DNA from 2 places in the Vibrio sp. 378 genome. Region 1 is predicted to be linked to the other one. Evidence: riboswitches for the same ligand, from Rfam matches in the RefSeq annotation. Region 1 holds a riboswitch; the other holds the start of a gene.
The links. A riboswitch is a leader RNA that binds a small molecule or an ion and turns the genes downstream of it on or off. The one in region 1 is predicted to bind thiamine pyrophosphate.
Positions count from the first base shown of each region.

Region 2: it holds a riboswitch for thiamine pyrophosphate, as region 1 does, so the genes downstream of both, thiC (phosphomethylpyrimidine synthase ThiC) here and thiB (thiamine ABC transporter substrate binding subunit) in region 1, are expected to answer to the same signal.

Region 1 is NZ_JAWOUO010000009.1:81,901-89,447, forward strand. Features, by position in the region: gene fbp (class 1 fructose-bisphosphatase) at 1-715, opposite strand, end outside; gene mpl (UDP-N-acetylmuramate:L-alanyl-gamma-D-glutamyl-meso-diaminopimelate ligase) at 1,028-2,386, shown strand; gene R7Q48_RS17040 (flavin prenyltransferase UbiX) at 2,392-3,030, shown strand; TPP riboswitch at 3,068-3,204, shown strand; gene thiB (thiamine ABC transporter substrate binding subunit) at 3,277-4,269, shown strand; gene thiP (thiamine/thiamine pyrophosphate ABC transporter permease ThiP) at 4,311-5,897, shown strand; gene thiQ (thiamine ABC transporter ATP-binding protein) at 5,897-6,601, shown strand; gene R7Q48_RS17060 (LysR family transcriptional regulator) at 6,620-7,547, opposite strand, start outside.
Region 2 is NZ_JAWOUO010000022.1:30,286-37,832, forward strand. Features, by position in the region: gene thiH (2-iminoacetate synthase ThiH) at 1-390, opposite strand, end outside; gene R7Q48_RS22495 (thiazole synthase) at 425-1,192, opposite strand; gene thiS (sulfur carrier protein ThiS) at 1,198-1,452, opposite strand; gene R7Q48_RS22505 (HesA/MoeB/ThiF family protein) at 1,491-2,264, opposite strand; gene R7Q48_RS22510 (thiamine phosphate synthase) at 2,251-3,666, opposite strand; gene thiC (phosphomethylpyrimidine synthase ThiC) at 3,666-5,606, opposite strand; TPP riboswitch at 5,770-5,868, opposite strand; gene crcB (fluoride efflux transporter CrcB) at 5,929-6,312, opposite strand; gene R7Q48_RS22525 (multicopper oxidase family protein) at 6,436-7,547, opposite strand, start outside.

The DNA of each region.
Region 1 (7,547 bases):
GGCGACCGTCTTCTGGCACGTTTTCTTGGCAGTACTTGATGTACTTCTTCACCCCTTGAGGGAAACGAATGTAATTACCTTCGTTGATGGAGTAGATCTTACCATCATCAGGAATCATCATGTTTTCATGAGAAAGACAGAAGCTGCCGATAGATGGGTCGTAAGTAAAGCCGTTTACGCCGTTACCAGTTGTGTATACCAACATGGTGGAGGAGCCGTAAATTACGTAGCCCGCAGCCACTTGTTTGTGACCAGGTTGTAGGAAGTCTTCTTCAGTTGGTGGAGTACCGATTGGAGAAACACGACGGTAAATCGAGAAGATAGTACCAACAGAGACGTTCACATCGATGTTAGAAGAACCATCAAGTGGGTCCATCAGTACTACATATTTGGCGTTTTGGTTGAGTTCTTTATTGAACGCAACTGCTTCGTCTTCTTCTTCACTGGCAACGCCACACACTTGATCACGAGCTTCAAGCGCGGCTTTGAACTTATCGTTCGCGTAAACATCGAGCTTTTGCTGATCTTCACCTTGGACATTTTCCGTGCCTACAGCACCAGTGATATCACCGAGACCCGCTGCGTTGATTTCGCGGTTAACGATTTTTGCAGCTAAACGAATGGAGGCTAAAAGGGATGATAGATCACCGCTAGCGTGGGGGAAATCCGCTTGTTTTTCGACAATGAACTCGCCTAGGGTGCGCAGTCCTGACATGGTTAATCCTTACATTTTCATTTCATTGGGGGTAGTGCGCAAGTGAGCATCTCTTTATGGATGTTAAACGATTGCGCTGGATGTAAGTTTAAGTCGCAGATCTTTTTAATGGTAATGAAGTAACTGTTTGAGATCTCAATTTATTTGTAGACTTATTTGAGGGATTCATCAGTAAGCAAGAGGTTGTACAGTCTGTGTTCAACCTTGTCATATTTGTGAAAGGGACTGCAAGAAGAAGGCTAAAGTCACTCGCTTTTCAGGCGGTAATCGCGATAATGAAAGCATTAAAAAACGCATTACAAGGTTTAGTTTATGCACATTCATATCTTGGGTATCTGTGGCACATTTATGGGCGGCGCAGCGATTCTAGCGCGCCAATTAGGACATAAAGTCACTGGTTCTGATGCCAACGTTTATCCGCCAATGAGCACACTGCTTGAGTCTCAAGGTATTGAAATTATTGAAGGCTTTGACCCGTCTCAACTCGAGCCTCAACCAGATCTTGTGGTGATTGGTAATGCGATGAGCCGTGGTAACCCTTGTGTCGAGCATGTGCTCAACACTAACATGCGTTACACCTCTGGCCCGCAGTGGCTCAACGAGTTTTTGCTGCATGATCGTTGGGTATTGGCGGTATCGGGTACACATGGGAAAACGACCACGTCGAGCATGCTTGCTTGGATACTTGAAGATTGTGGTTATCAACCGGGTTTCTTAGTCGGTGGGGTACTCGGTAACTTCGGAGTGTCTGCTCGTTTGGGTGAAAGTATGTTTTTTGTCGTTGAAGCGGACGAATATGACAGTGCTTTTTTCGATAAGCGTTCTAAGTTTGTGCATTACCATCCTCGCACTTTAATCATGAACAATCTTGAGTTTGATCATGCTGATATCTTCGATGATCTAGAAGCGATCAAGCGCCAATTCCATCATTTAGTGCGAACTGTACCGGGCAATGGATTGATCTTAGCGCCGAGAAAAGATCAGGCGTTAGCGGATGTATTAGAGCGTGGCTGCTGGACTGAAAAACAGTTCTCTGGTGAGAATGGTGACTGGCAAGCGCACAAATTAGTGCTTGATGGCTCGAAATTTGACGTTGCGTTGCAAGGCGAGAAGGTTGGTACCGTCGAATGGAATTTGGTGGGTGACCACAATGTGGATAATGCGCTGATGGCAATCGCTGCTGCACGACATGTTGGAGTCACTCCGGATCTTGCTTGCCAAGCATTAGGGCGTTTCATCAATACCAAGCGCCGTTTAGAGCTGAAAGGTGAAGAACAAGGTGTGACGGTTTACGATGATTTTGCGCATCACCCAACGGCAATTGAACTTACTGTCGGTGGTTTGCGTAACAAGGTAGGTGAAAAACGCATCCTAGCTGTGTTAGAGCCGCGTTCTGCAACCATGAAGCGTGGCGTACACAAAAACACACTTGCAGAGTCACTACACAGTGCAGATGAAGTCTTCTTGTTCCAGCCAGATAATATCGAGTGGTCTGTGCAAGACATTGCCGACCAATGCACACAGCCAGCGTTTGTCGATGCGGATATAGATAACTTTGTAGCCAAGATCGTCGAACGTGCGCGACCAGGTGACCAAATTCTAGTCATGAGTAACGGTGGCTTTGGTGGTATTCACGGAAAACTTCTTGAGCAGTTAAAACAAAAAGCCTGATTGATATGCAAAACAAAACACAACCCTCTCACAAAAAAGCCATCACGTTGGCATTAACGGGGGCTTCTGGTGCTCCCTATGGCCTTCGTCTTTTAGAATGCTTGGTTGCGGCGGATTATCATGTCTACGTTCTGATTTCTTCGGCGGCTCGTGTCGTGATGGCAACCGAGCATAATCTTAAGCTACCAAGTGGCCCAGAAGCAGCACAGCAAGCATTAGTAGAGCATCTGAACTGCAATCCAAATAACATCACCGTTTGCGGTAAAGACGATTGGTTCTCGCCGGTTGCGTCTGGTTCTGCTGCACCCAAGCAAATGGTGGTTTGCCCATGCTCTGCGGGAAGCGTTGCGGCCATAGCACACGGTATGTCGGACAACTTGATCGAACGGGCCGCTGATGTAGTAATGAAAGAGCGCGGGCAGCTGTTGCTCGTGGTTCGCGAAACACCATTCTCAACGCTGCATCTGGAGAACATGCACAAACTGTCGCAAATGGGCGTCACCATCATGCCAGCAGCTCCAGGCTTCTATCATCAGCCAAAGAGCATTGAAGACTTAGTGGATTTTATGGTGGCGAGAATTCTTGACCACTTAGGTATTGAGCAAGGTTTGGTGCCTCGTTGGGGTTATGACCAGCGATCGTGAGCTGATTGTGTAACCACTCAAATACCTTTACAATTCATCCAACTCATCGGGGAGCAAACCCATTTAGCATTGAGTCAATCAATGCATTGGGGCGCTGAGACCTAAGTGTTTAACTAGGGACCCGTATTACCTGAACCAGATAATGCTGGCGTAGGAATTGAGTCTGGATATTGGAAGTCCTTAATAGCCGCCTCAAACCCTGTGCCGCTCAACTTATTTCTCTGAAATACTCATGGAGAGCGAGCAGTGAAACCCACTCTAAATCTGATTGCCTTAGCTGCAATCACCTCTACTTCAGCGTTTGCCGCTGAAAACACATTAACCATCTATACCTACGACTCTTTTGCCGCAGATTGGGGGCCGGGTCCTAAAATCGAGCAAGCTTTTGAAGCAAAATGTGGCTGTGACGTTAACTTCGTAGCGTTGGACGATGGCGTGTCGATTCTGAATCGTCTTCGTCTTGAAGGCGGTAATAGCAAAGCGGACATCGTATTAGGTTTGGATAACAATCTGATGGCAGAAGCGAAGAAAACCGGTCTGCTTGCCGAGCACAATGTGGATACGGCTAACACAGTGTTACCAAACGGTTGGAGTGACACGACGTTTGTACCGTACGATTACGGCTACTTCGCGTTTGTGTACAACAAAGAGAAACTCGCTAATCCGCCGAAAAGCATGAAAGAGCTGGTGGAAACGCGCGACGATCTGAAAGTGATTTACCAAGATCCGCGGACTTCAACGCCGGGCCAAGGCTTAATGCTATGGATGAAATCTATTTATGGCGACGATGTGACGCAAGCGTGGCAGAAGCTAGCGAGCAAAACCGTAACGGTCACGAAAGGTTGGTCTGAGGCGTATTCTATGTTCCTCAATGGTGAGTCCGATTTAGTGCTTTCTTACACCACTTCACCTGCGTACCACTTAATTGCGGAAAACGATTCGAAGTTTGCTACGGCGAATTTTGCTGAAGGCCACTACATGCAAGTTGAAGTAGCCGCCAAAGTGAAAGGGGCAAAAAATTCAGAACTTGCTGATCAATTTATGAGTTTCATTTTAAGTGATGAGTTCCAATCGGCGATGCCAACGGGTAACTGGATGTACCCAGTCACTGACGTTGAGTTACCTAAAGGTTTTGAAACTTTGAGTGTTCCAAGCAAGTCGTTGAGCTTTAGTGCTGATGAAGTGGCAAAAATGCGTAAGTCTTGGATTCGCGAATGGCAAAGCGCATTGACGTTTTAGCTGACGTTTCCATCCTCATCTGAATGAGATAGGTTTTACCTTTGAATTCTGTTCCAAAAATAGGTTTAGGGGTCGCGATGATCATCGCGACCTTTGTTATTTCTGCCCTAGGTGCTTTGATTGTTCAAGCCCCTTCACTTGATGTGTCTGTGGTATGGGGCGACCCGTACTATCAACATGTCACCAAGTTCAGTTTCTACCAAGCGTTTCTTTCCACATTGCTCAGTGTTGGCTTTGCCATTCCAGTAGCGCACGCACTTTCGCGTCGCCAATTTATTGGTAAATCATTACTGCTTAAGCTGTTTGCATCGACACTGGTTTTGCCGGTTTTGGTTGGTGTTTTTGGGCTGTTAGCGATTTATGGCAACAGTGGTTTGTTGGCGCAGTGGTTGCAAAGTTTCGACACTAAACTGCCATTCTCTATTTACGGTTTGAACGGCATTTTACTCGCCCATGTGTTCTTTAATTTACCTTACGCGGCACGATTGCTTCTGCAAGCCTTGGAGTCTATTCCTGCCGAGCAGCATAAGCTTTGCGCGCATCTTGGGATGAGCCATTGGGATAAGTTTCGCTGGGTAGAATGGCCGCGTTTAAGGCAGCAGCTTCCCCACGTTTGTGGGTTGGTGTTTATGTTGTGCTTTACCAGTTTTGCCACTGTAATGGCGTTGGGGGGCGGGCCAAAATCCACCACCATTGAATTGGCCATTTACCAAGCGATTAAGTTTGATTTTGATTTACAAGCTGGGGCGTTATTGGCGCTGTGGCAGATGCTGTTATGTGGACTGCTTGCTATTGGAGTGCAGAAGTTAACAAGGCCTGTTTCTATCAGTGCTGGAAGCACATCAGTACAGCAATATTTAACGAAGGATCATGGGTGGTCAAAAGCTTGGGATAGCTTTTGGATCATAGGTGTCTTTTTACTGGTAATACCGCCGTTATTGATGGTGTTACTGAGTGGTATCAACCAACAAGTTTGGACAGTATTAACCGATGAGCGTTTTTGGTCTGCGCTATTGAACTCCCTCAAAGTCGCCTGTGTCGCTAGCGCGCTTGCGGTCGCTGCAGGGGTGTCCATACTATTGACCAGTCGCCGTTGGCGGTTGCAGTACAAAAACACGCGAGCCGATCAGATAGAGTTAATCGGCACCATTATTTTGGTGACTCCAGGTCTGGTGATTAGCACCGGTTTATTCTTACTACTGCGCGCATTTACCGATGTTTTTAGCTTGGCATTTTTTGTCGTGATTTGGGTGAACGGTTTGATGGCTTTGCCTTACGTGATCAAAACGCTAGCGCAGCCAATGCTGCACATTGAACAACAGTATCAGTATGTATGTGCCAGCTTAGGCATGCGTGGCTGGCAACGGTTTAAAGTGGTGGAGTGGCAGGCGCTACGCAAGCCGTTTGCACATGCGTTTGCGATCAGCTTTATGTTTGCAATAGGGGATTTAAGTGCCATAGCACTGTTTGGTGGACAAGAGTTTCGTACCTTACCTCTGTATTTGTTCCAGTTGCTTGGCAGTTATCAGATGGACGCAGCTGCGGTGGTATCGGTGACCCTATTGTTGTTGAGTGTGGGCTGTTTTGCCTTGATTGAGAAAGTATTGAAAACGAAGGAGAGAGCGTAATGTTAGTGTTGGATGATGTGCAGTACACCTACCAACGTGAACTGTTTCGTTTTGACTTAACGATTGAGCAAGGACAGATTGTGTCGCTGATGGGACCAAGTGGGGCAGGGAAGTCAACCTTGCTGGCGTTGGTGGCAGGATTCATCCATCCTGACCGTGGTGATATTTGTGTTGATGGTGAGTCCATTGTGCGTAAAGAGCCTTATCTGCGTCCGTTCTCTATGTTGTTCCAAGAGCACAATTTGTTTGCTCATTTATCGGTGCGTGACAACATCGGTTTGGGCTTACACCCGGGGCTAAAGCTCACGGTGGACCAAAATCGTCAGATTGAACAAGCCGCGCAGCAAGTTGGTGTTGCAGAGTACCTCGACCGTTTGCCAGAGCATCTTTCTGGTGGCCAGCGTCAACGTGTTGCCTTAGCGCGTTGTTTTGTTCAGCCTCATCCCATGTGGCTATTGGATGAGCCGTTCTCGGCGCTTGATCCGGTGTTGCGTGAAGAGATGCTGAGCTTGGTAAAAAAACTGGCAGCAGAGCGGGGAATAACCGTATTGATGGTCACGCACCATTTAAGCGATGCCAAAGCGATTGCCAGCCACTTTGTGTTTGTGGCGGATGGTAAAGTGGAAGCCGCGGGTGATATGTCTGCATTGAGTGAACAGCATGCTAGTGAGAAGCTTGCGGCATTTATCCGAGCCGCATGCTAGTGCCTGATAGTTGCTAGGTCATGCTTCTCCGCAACACAAACCATGCCTAGGGCCAAATTCAAATTGAGATCTTAAGCTCATGATATGGTCAATCATTGCTTGTACGCGCCGTGGGCGGTTTGCTCCAGGACGATAGACTAGATAAATAGGCATTGGTACCGTGTGCCATTGCGGTAACACTCTGACTAAGGTGCCACTTTCTAGCTCTTGCGTCATGTTCTGCACAGGTAAGTTAGCGATGCCTAGTCCTTTAAGTGCGCCTTTCAATATTGCTTCTACAGTTGTACTTGAGAAGTTACTGGTTATTGAAACATTGACGGTATTATCGTGTGAGATCAGCGTCCAAGGCCCTATTTCTGAAACATATTGATACCTCAAACAGTTGTGTTTTGTCAGATCTTCTGGCGTTTCAGGTACGCCGAACTCAGCTAAATACTCAGGGCTAGCAGCCAGGACTCGAGTGGTATAGCCTAATTTTTTTGCGATCAATCGATCATCAACTATCTGACCGACTCGAATTGCCATATCAAAGCCGTGTGAAAACAGATCAACAAAATCGTTCGATGCTTCTAACGCAATTTGTACTTTTGGCCATTGTTTTAAAAATGGCAAAAAGATGTGTTCCGCCATATACGCATCCAACGCTGGTGGCGCGGAAATACGCAGCCGGCCTTGGATCTGTTGTTCCATCTCCTGTACGTCATGGCCAATTGAGTGGAATTCCTCAACTAAGCTTGCAGCACGCTCTAAAACCATTTGGCCAGCTTCGGTGATCACTAACTTTCGGGTTGTGCGCTCTAGCAGTTTGGCTTCAAAGTGTTGTTCGAGTTTGGTTATGGCTTTACTAACAGTAGATTTTGGTAGGTTTAACTCCAGCGCGCACTTGGTTAAGCTCAGTAGTCGACAGCTTGTGACAAAGATAGAAAGCGTTCTAAAGTCAATTGTT
Region 2 (7,547 bases), on a different contig from region 1:
TTCGCCAGTCACCAGCAATACGCTATCGAACTTCATGCGTTTGATGGCTTCGACTTCTGCAGCCACTTCGTCCCTATTCAAGGTACGACGCTTGATTCTGTTCTCCATCGAGAAGCCACAATAAGTACAAGCATTGGCGCATAAATTAGAAAGGTATAATGGAATATAAAGCGACATGGTATTACCAAAACGCTTGCGAGTTGCCGAGTATGACAGTTGTGCCATTTTCTCTAAGTACGCTTCAGCCGCTGGTGAAATTAGCGCTTTAAAGTCTTCCAAATCACGCTTGGGTTTATTCAATGCTCGCTCAACATCTTGTGCCGTTTTCGCATAGATCGACATCGAAATGTCATCCCAATTAAGCTGCTTAAATTGTTCAACGAAGCTCATGTTTTCCTCGCTTAATAGCTAAACCAATCTAGGGCTAAAGCTCATCTAGGAATGACGTCAGTGGACTCGACGCAACCGCATGAGAAACCTTACCTGCAAGTCCGGCTTCATAAGCCATACGCCCCGACTCTACCGCCAACTTAAATGCCTTCGCCATCGCAACGGGATCGCTCGAAGCTGCAATCGCGGTATTGACGAGTACGGCATCCGCGCCCATTTCCATCGCACGCGCGGCATGTGAAGGTGCGCCAATACCCGCATCGACAACGACAGGAACATTAGCTTGGTCGATAATGATTTCTAGGAAATCGTGAGAAACTATCCCTTTGTTAGAACCGATCGGCGCACCTAATGGCATGACCGCAGCACAGCCCACTTCCTCCAATCGTTTACACAGAACCGGGTCAGCATGACAATAAGGAAGGACAATGAAACCCTCACGAACCAGTTGTTCAGCGGCAGCAAGTGTCTCAATTGGATCGGGCATCAAGTACTTCGGGTCTGGATGAATTTCTAGTTTTAACCAATTAGTACCCAACGCTTCTCGCGCCAGTTGCGCAGCAAACACAGCATCTTTAGCATTCTTTGCACCCGAGGTGTTCGGCAATAAGTTCACACCCGCTTGTACTAACGGCAGCAAAATATCGTCTTGTTGGTCGTTCACATCGACACGTTTCAACGCCATGGTCGCAAGTTGAGAGCCCGACACTTGAATCGCTTCTGCCATTAATCGGCTGTTGGCAAACTTCCCTGTTCCCGTGAACAGTCTTGATTCGAATTGTTTATCACCAATTTTAAGCATCGACTTTAACCCCCTGCGATCGCTTGAAACAAAGAGATGCTATCTCCCTGTGAAAGAACTGTGCTAGCCCACTCACTGCGCGGCACAACATTGTTATTAATTGCAAAAACACAGCCCATTTCAGGCAGCGCAAATTGACTAATGATTTGCTTTAGATTCGACTCAATGGCAACTTGATGTGACTGGTCATTGATGACAATAGTGATCACATCTAAGTCAGCAGCGGTCATTTGTGTTGTTTGTTGTTCTGATAAAGTCATTGCTTCCAACTCTCTTAATTCTGCCCATTACTCGTAAGCTAAATCTGAGCACACACTTGGCACTGTTTATCTTTACTTATCGCCATGGTTTGCCATTGCAGCTTCAATCCATCGAACAGGTGTAACTTGGCAGTCTCGACATGAAACTTTCCCGTCGCCAGTTTTTGAATTGCCGCTATCGCTTGGTAGTTGCCAAGTGTACCCACCACCGGACCGACGACACCGCTCTCAATGCACTTTTGCGTTTGCGGTAATTCGTCGAACGGATACAAACAGCGATAACAGGCTTTACTCTGCGCTTCTTGTTCACTTAGTGTTTGGTAATCAAAGACAGCGAATTGCCCTTGCCAACCAATTGCTGCCGCCGAGATGAGCGGCGTATTTTGCTCGAAACAAACTTGGTTAATGAGCTGGCGCGTTGGCATGTTATCGGTGCAGTCGAGCACCATATCCGCTAGCATCACCTCAAGCTGAAGCTGTGCTTTGTCCAATCGCTTATTGAGAGCACGAATTTGAACCATAGAATTAAGTTCAGTAAGTTGCTTTACAGTCGCTTCTGTTTTCGCAACTTGGAGGTCTTGTTCACGATAAATGATCTGACGCTGTAGGTTACTGCTATCAACTTCATCGTCATCAACCACAACCAATTTACCAACGCCCGCGGATGCCAAGTACAAACTCGCTGCGCTCCCTAACCCACCACAACCGATGATCAGCACATGCGATTTGCTCAAACGCTCTTGCCCAATTTCGGCAATTTCAGGCAGAGCGACTTGGCGCTGATAGCGAAGGAACTGCTTATCCGTGAGCATGTTCGCCTCTCTTGGTATCCGCTAATTCACTATTCTGATCAGTAAACGTTAGCTGTCTTTCCTTCATCAGTTGTGCGAAGAACTCGATGACGGACTGAGGTGATTCTGCCAACGTAATAGCTCGCACAACAGCCAAACTAGAAACACCTGTTTGCCAAACTTGGGCTGCATTAGATTGGTCAATACCACCAATCGCAACCGTCGGAAAGCCAAGCACATTGTCACTAACTGCTTTGTCTTTTGAAGGACGGAAAGCAGCCTCTGTGTTTGTATAAGGAATGCTATCAATCAGCTTTTGATACAGTTCCAAACGCACTAAACCTTGTGGTTTCGATGGCATCTGTTTTGTGGTGGTTGGGAAAATATGCCCTAGCGCGATGTAGCTAGGATGAATTTGTACGATGCGCAGTAGTTCGTAATAACCATGAGTAGAAAGACCAAGACGAATACCGGCTTTAGTTAGCTGAGCCAAATTCGATTCTTCTATGTCTTCTTGTCCTAGGTGAACGCCATAAGCGCCATGCTTGATTGCCAACTGCCAATAGTCATTGATGAACACTTGTGCTTGATACTGACGACCTAGCTCAATTGCTCGAATGATCTGTCGTTCTAAATCGGCTTGTTGTGGGTTCTTGATTCGCAGTTGAATAGTGTTGATGCCTAGTGGCAATAGACGTTCAATCCAAGCAACATCATCAACGACTGGATAGAGCCCTAAACTTTGCTTAGTCAGAGTTGGAAAGCTAACGCTCTCGCCTTGTGCAGACCAACCAACTTGAATATCGAGTCGGTTATCTTCCAGTACAGGTGTGGGGAAATCATCAAATTGGTCAGCCCACTGAGTAGATCTTCCCTCGTCAAGATTGTCATTCAACAGTGTTTCACGTGAAACATTCGCTTGTTGAGTTAACATTCCTCGAGCAAGTGTTAACGCATCTTCGATAGGAAAATCGAGTACTGTCAGCGTTACTATCCAAGCAAGGTGATGTTCAGGATCGAACATTGCGTTGAATTTGGACTTAACGGAAAGCGCTCTCACTTCGTTGTTAATTGGGTGACGCCAGATATCAAGCTGAAGCACTTTCTCCTTTTCATCGGATACCTGAGTATCAGCAATACCAATATAAATCGCTTTCGACGGTTGCTTAGCACACGCTTCTACCGACAAAGCAGAACGGTAATAGAGCACAAATGAACTCTCATGCTCAGAGTCATAATCATCAATGAGATCAGTCGTTATGTGTGTGGTCTGTTGGCCGCGAACAAGCTGAATAGATTGAGTTGGGCTCACACCCAACTCAATGTCTTCTATGCTAAAACCCTGTTCTTTCGCCAACAACAAACATTGCTGAACTAAACCTGTCAGTTCAATCAACGATGACGGAATAAGGATTTTGCTCATTAGTCACTTACCTCGGCATGTGCTGCTGGGTGGTATAGCTCAGAACCTGACTCTCTAAATTCTTGCGATTTCTGACGCATCCCCTCAAGAGGATCATCCAGCATTTTGATCGATATAGCTTGGTCCGCAGCAACTTGCTCAGTGTCTTTCGCATACTCTCGTACCTCTTGCGAGATCTTCATCGAGCAGAACTTTGGTCCACACATCGAACAGAAGTGAGCAACTTTGCCAGACTCTTGAGGCAAGGTTTCATCATGGAAAGCGCGTGCGGTATCTGGGTCGAGCGACAAGTTAAATTGGTCTTCCCAGCGGAACTCAAAGCGAGCTTTAGAAAGCGCGTTATCACGAACTTGTGCACCAGGGTGTCCCTTCGCTAAATCAGCGGCGTGCGCAGCAAGCTTGTAAGTGATCATGCCTACTTTCACGTCTTCTTTGTTTGGTAAACCAAGGTGCTCTTTAGGAGTTACGTAGCAAAGCATTGCACAGCCATACCAACCAATCATGGCAGCGCCGATGCCTGAAGTAATATGGTCGTAACCTGGAGCGACGTCTGTCGTCAATGGACCAAGGGTATAAAAAGGAGCCTCATGACAGTGCTCTAACTGCTCTTCCATGTTCTCTTTGATCATATGCATTGGAACATGACCAGGGCCTTCAATAATCACCTGTACGTCGTATTCCCACGCAACCTTGGTCAATTCGCCAAGAGTACGAAGCTCTGCAAATTGCGCTTCATCGTTAGCATCAGCAACCGAGCCAGGACGCAGACCATCACCAAGAGATAGTGCGACATCGTACTTAGCACAGATTTCACAGATCTCTCGGAAATGGGTGTATAAGAAACTTTCTTGGTGATGCGCTAAACACCATTTCGCGATGATAGAACCACCACGAGAGACGATGCCAGTAACGCGTTTTGCAGTCATTGGCACATAACGAAGTAGTAAACCGGCATGGATAGTAAAGTAGTCAACGCCCTGCTCTGCTTGCTCAATCAGGGTATCGCGCATCACTTCCCAGTTAAGGTTTTCCGCAACACCATTCACTTTCTCAAGCGCTTGATACATTGGTACGGTACCGATCGGAACCGGACTGTTACGTAGAATCCACTCGCGAGTTTCGTGGATGTTACGTCCAGTAGAGAGATCCATAACGGTATCTCCACCCCAACGTGTCGCCCAAACGAGCTTCTCTACTTCTTCCTCAATCGAAGAAGTGACCGATGAGTTACCGATGTTTGCGTTCACTTTGACCAAAAAGTTACGTCCAATGATCATTGGTTCGGATTCTGGGTGGTTAATATTGGAAGGGATAATAGCGCGACCTTCGGCGACTTCTTTGCGCACGAATTCGGCGGTAATATCTTTTGGTAGGTTCGCTCCGAAGCTTTGACCCGGATGCTGTTGATTCAGCACTTCATCGCGATACTTGGCACGCCCCATGTTTTCACGCAGCGCGATATATTCCATTTCTGGGGTAATAATGCCTTTGCGAGCATAGTGCAATTGAGTCACACAATGGCCATCTTTGGCACGTCGAATACGTGGTAGATTACCGTAACGAAGATCGTCTAGTGTTTCGTCTTCTAAGCGTTCTTTGGTGTACACCGAGCTTACTTCATCAAGTAGCTCAGTATCGGCGCGCTCTTCAATCCACCCTTCTCTCAGCTTAGGTAAGCCGTTATAGAGGTCTATGGTGTGCTCTGGATCTGTGTATACACCCGACGTATCGTAAACGCGTACTGGCTCATTAGGTTCGAATATAGGCGCTTCTTTTGTGCCTCCAATAAGGCTATCAGCGAGTGATATTTCACGCATTGGCACACGAATATCTGGACGTGAGCCTTCTACGTAGACTTTGCTTGAATTGGGGTACGGTTGTACCGAGAGTGTATCAATGAACTGTTTTGCTTCCAGTCTCGCTTGTTTGCGACTCGACATAGCATTTTTCCTTGCTTTGTTATACTAGATAAAAAGTAATTGGATAAAAATGCTTGGCGGATAGATGCGACAAGAGGAGTCAAATTAAGGCTAGTTAAAGCTTACGATATTTGCCTGTAACAACATTCGACTTTTGATAGGTCAACCAGAAAGAACTCCGGTGTGAATATCTTCTCTTGTTCCCTTCGCAGATTCTAATCTGATCAGGTTCAACGGATCCCGAATTAACGGTCTCAGCCTTATGGCACTCCGACAAGTGATGTCAGTATATAAAAACGGCTTGGTGAAACCAAGCCGACCTGTTCAATTTTTAACTACTTTGCTAGCTGCGCATCAATAATTGAAAGCCAATCCACGCCGCTGAAATACTTAACACGACATTCAACAATACGTTCAACCCCATCTTAAAGAAAGCGCCCTGCTGCATAAGCAACACATTATCCATCGAGAAGGTGGAAAACGTCGTTAGTGCGCCTAAAAAACCCAAGCCAATCACTTGTCGCCAAGGTTCCGTTGCCAAAAGTTCATTATCGAAAGCTGCTATCAATAAGCCCATCATAAATGAGCCAACAACGTTAACGGTTAACGTACCATATGGAAAACCACGCCCCAATAAAATGACACAAAGTTCAGAAATTAAGTAACGAGAACATGCACCAAATGCACCACCCAATGCAATAAAACCCAAAACGGATAGTTGTCCCATAATTCCCCCAGAAAAGTTAATGGCGACATTGTAATCAAATTTACGGCAATAGTGATTATACAATCTTAGAATTCAGCAAAGTATAGCGCTTAAAACTTATCAAGATTTTAAAAGTTACAGGAGTCACTTTACTTCGATGTAACCCATCAAACCCGTCTTCATATGTTCAATTACATGACAATGGTACATCCAACGTCCAGGGTTATCTGCAACAAATGCCGCTTTCGCACTGCCGTTTTTTCCAAACAAGACCGTATCGGTATGAAACGGTTCGTCGAGTTTTTTTCCATCTAACTCAAGAACCGTAAATGTGTGTCCATGAAGGTGAATAGGATGATGATATTGGGTGACGTTCTTTAGGTTGAAGATATAGGTTTTTCCCATCTCCAATGTTGAAAGGGGCGGCGGAATATTATCTTTGCTCATTCCCTCCCAAGCCCGTTTGTTCATCAGCCAGAATTTAGGTATCGCTTTGCCCGATTTATCAGCAGGAGTGATCGCGCCCTCCCACTCAAACACATAATCGATTTGCTCTGCATTTTTCAAATCGAGAGCTGGCACAGGGTTGAGAGGTAATAAAGGCAGTTTCTGGTTGTTCGGCAGGTCAGACTCAACAACGTCAAACTCGCACAAAGGGAATGGGAAGCGTCCTTTCATTTGACGCACATAAACACGTTTTCCAACCTTCGGAGCAATCAATCCGATATCTAACCTCATTCCTGGACCAATTTTGTGCTGAGTGAGCTTATAAGGCGTTTTAACAGGATTACCATCTATAGCAATAACCCAAGCCTCTGCCCCTTCTATAGCGATCGGGTAAGTAATGGTGTTATCGACATTAGCAATTCTTAATCGCGTGGTAGCATTCTGCTTCAGCGTATAAACAGGTTCATGCACACCATTGACGCTACTCCACTCTCCGGGAGTCCCCATACGAGCGCTCAAGCGCGGTACCATAAGGTTCTTCCACTGACCTTGTTTGTCTAAATGCCAATGCTTTAGAACTATTTCCTGTTCTTCATCAAATAGAACAGGCTCAGCCTCTTCAACGATAATTAGCCCAACTAAGCCCTTACCAAGCTGCTTCACACTATTCATATGTGGGTGATACCAAAATGTGCCCGCATCTGGTGGTGTAAATTCATAAACGAATGTTTCACCCGGCATGATAGGCAACTGGCTTAAGAAAGGTACACCATCCATTTCAATAGGGATTCGCAAGCCATGCCAGTGGA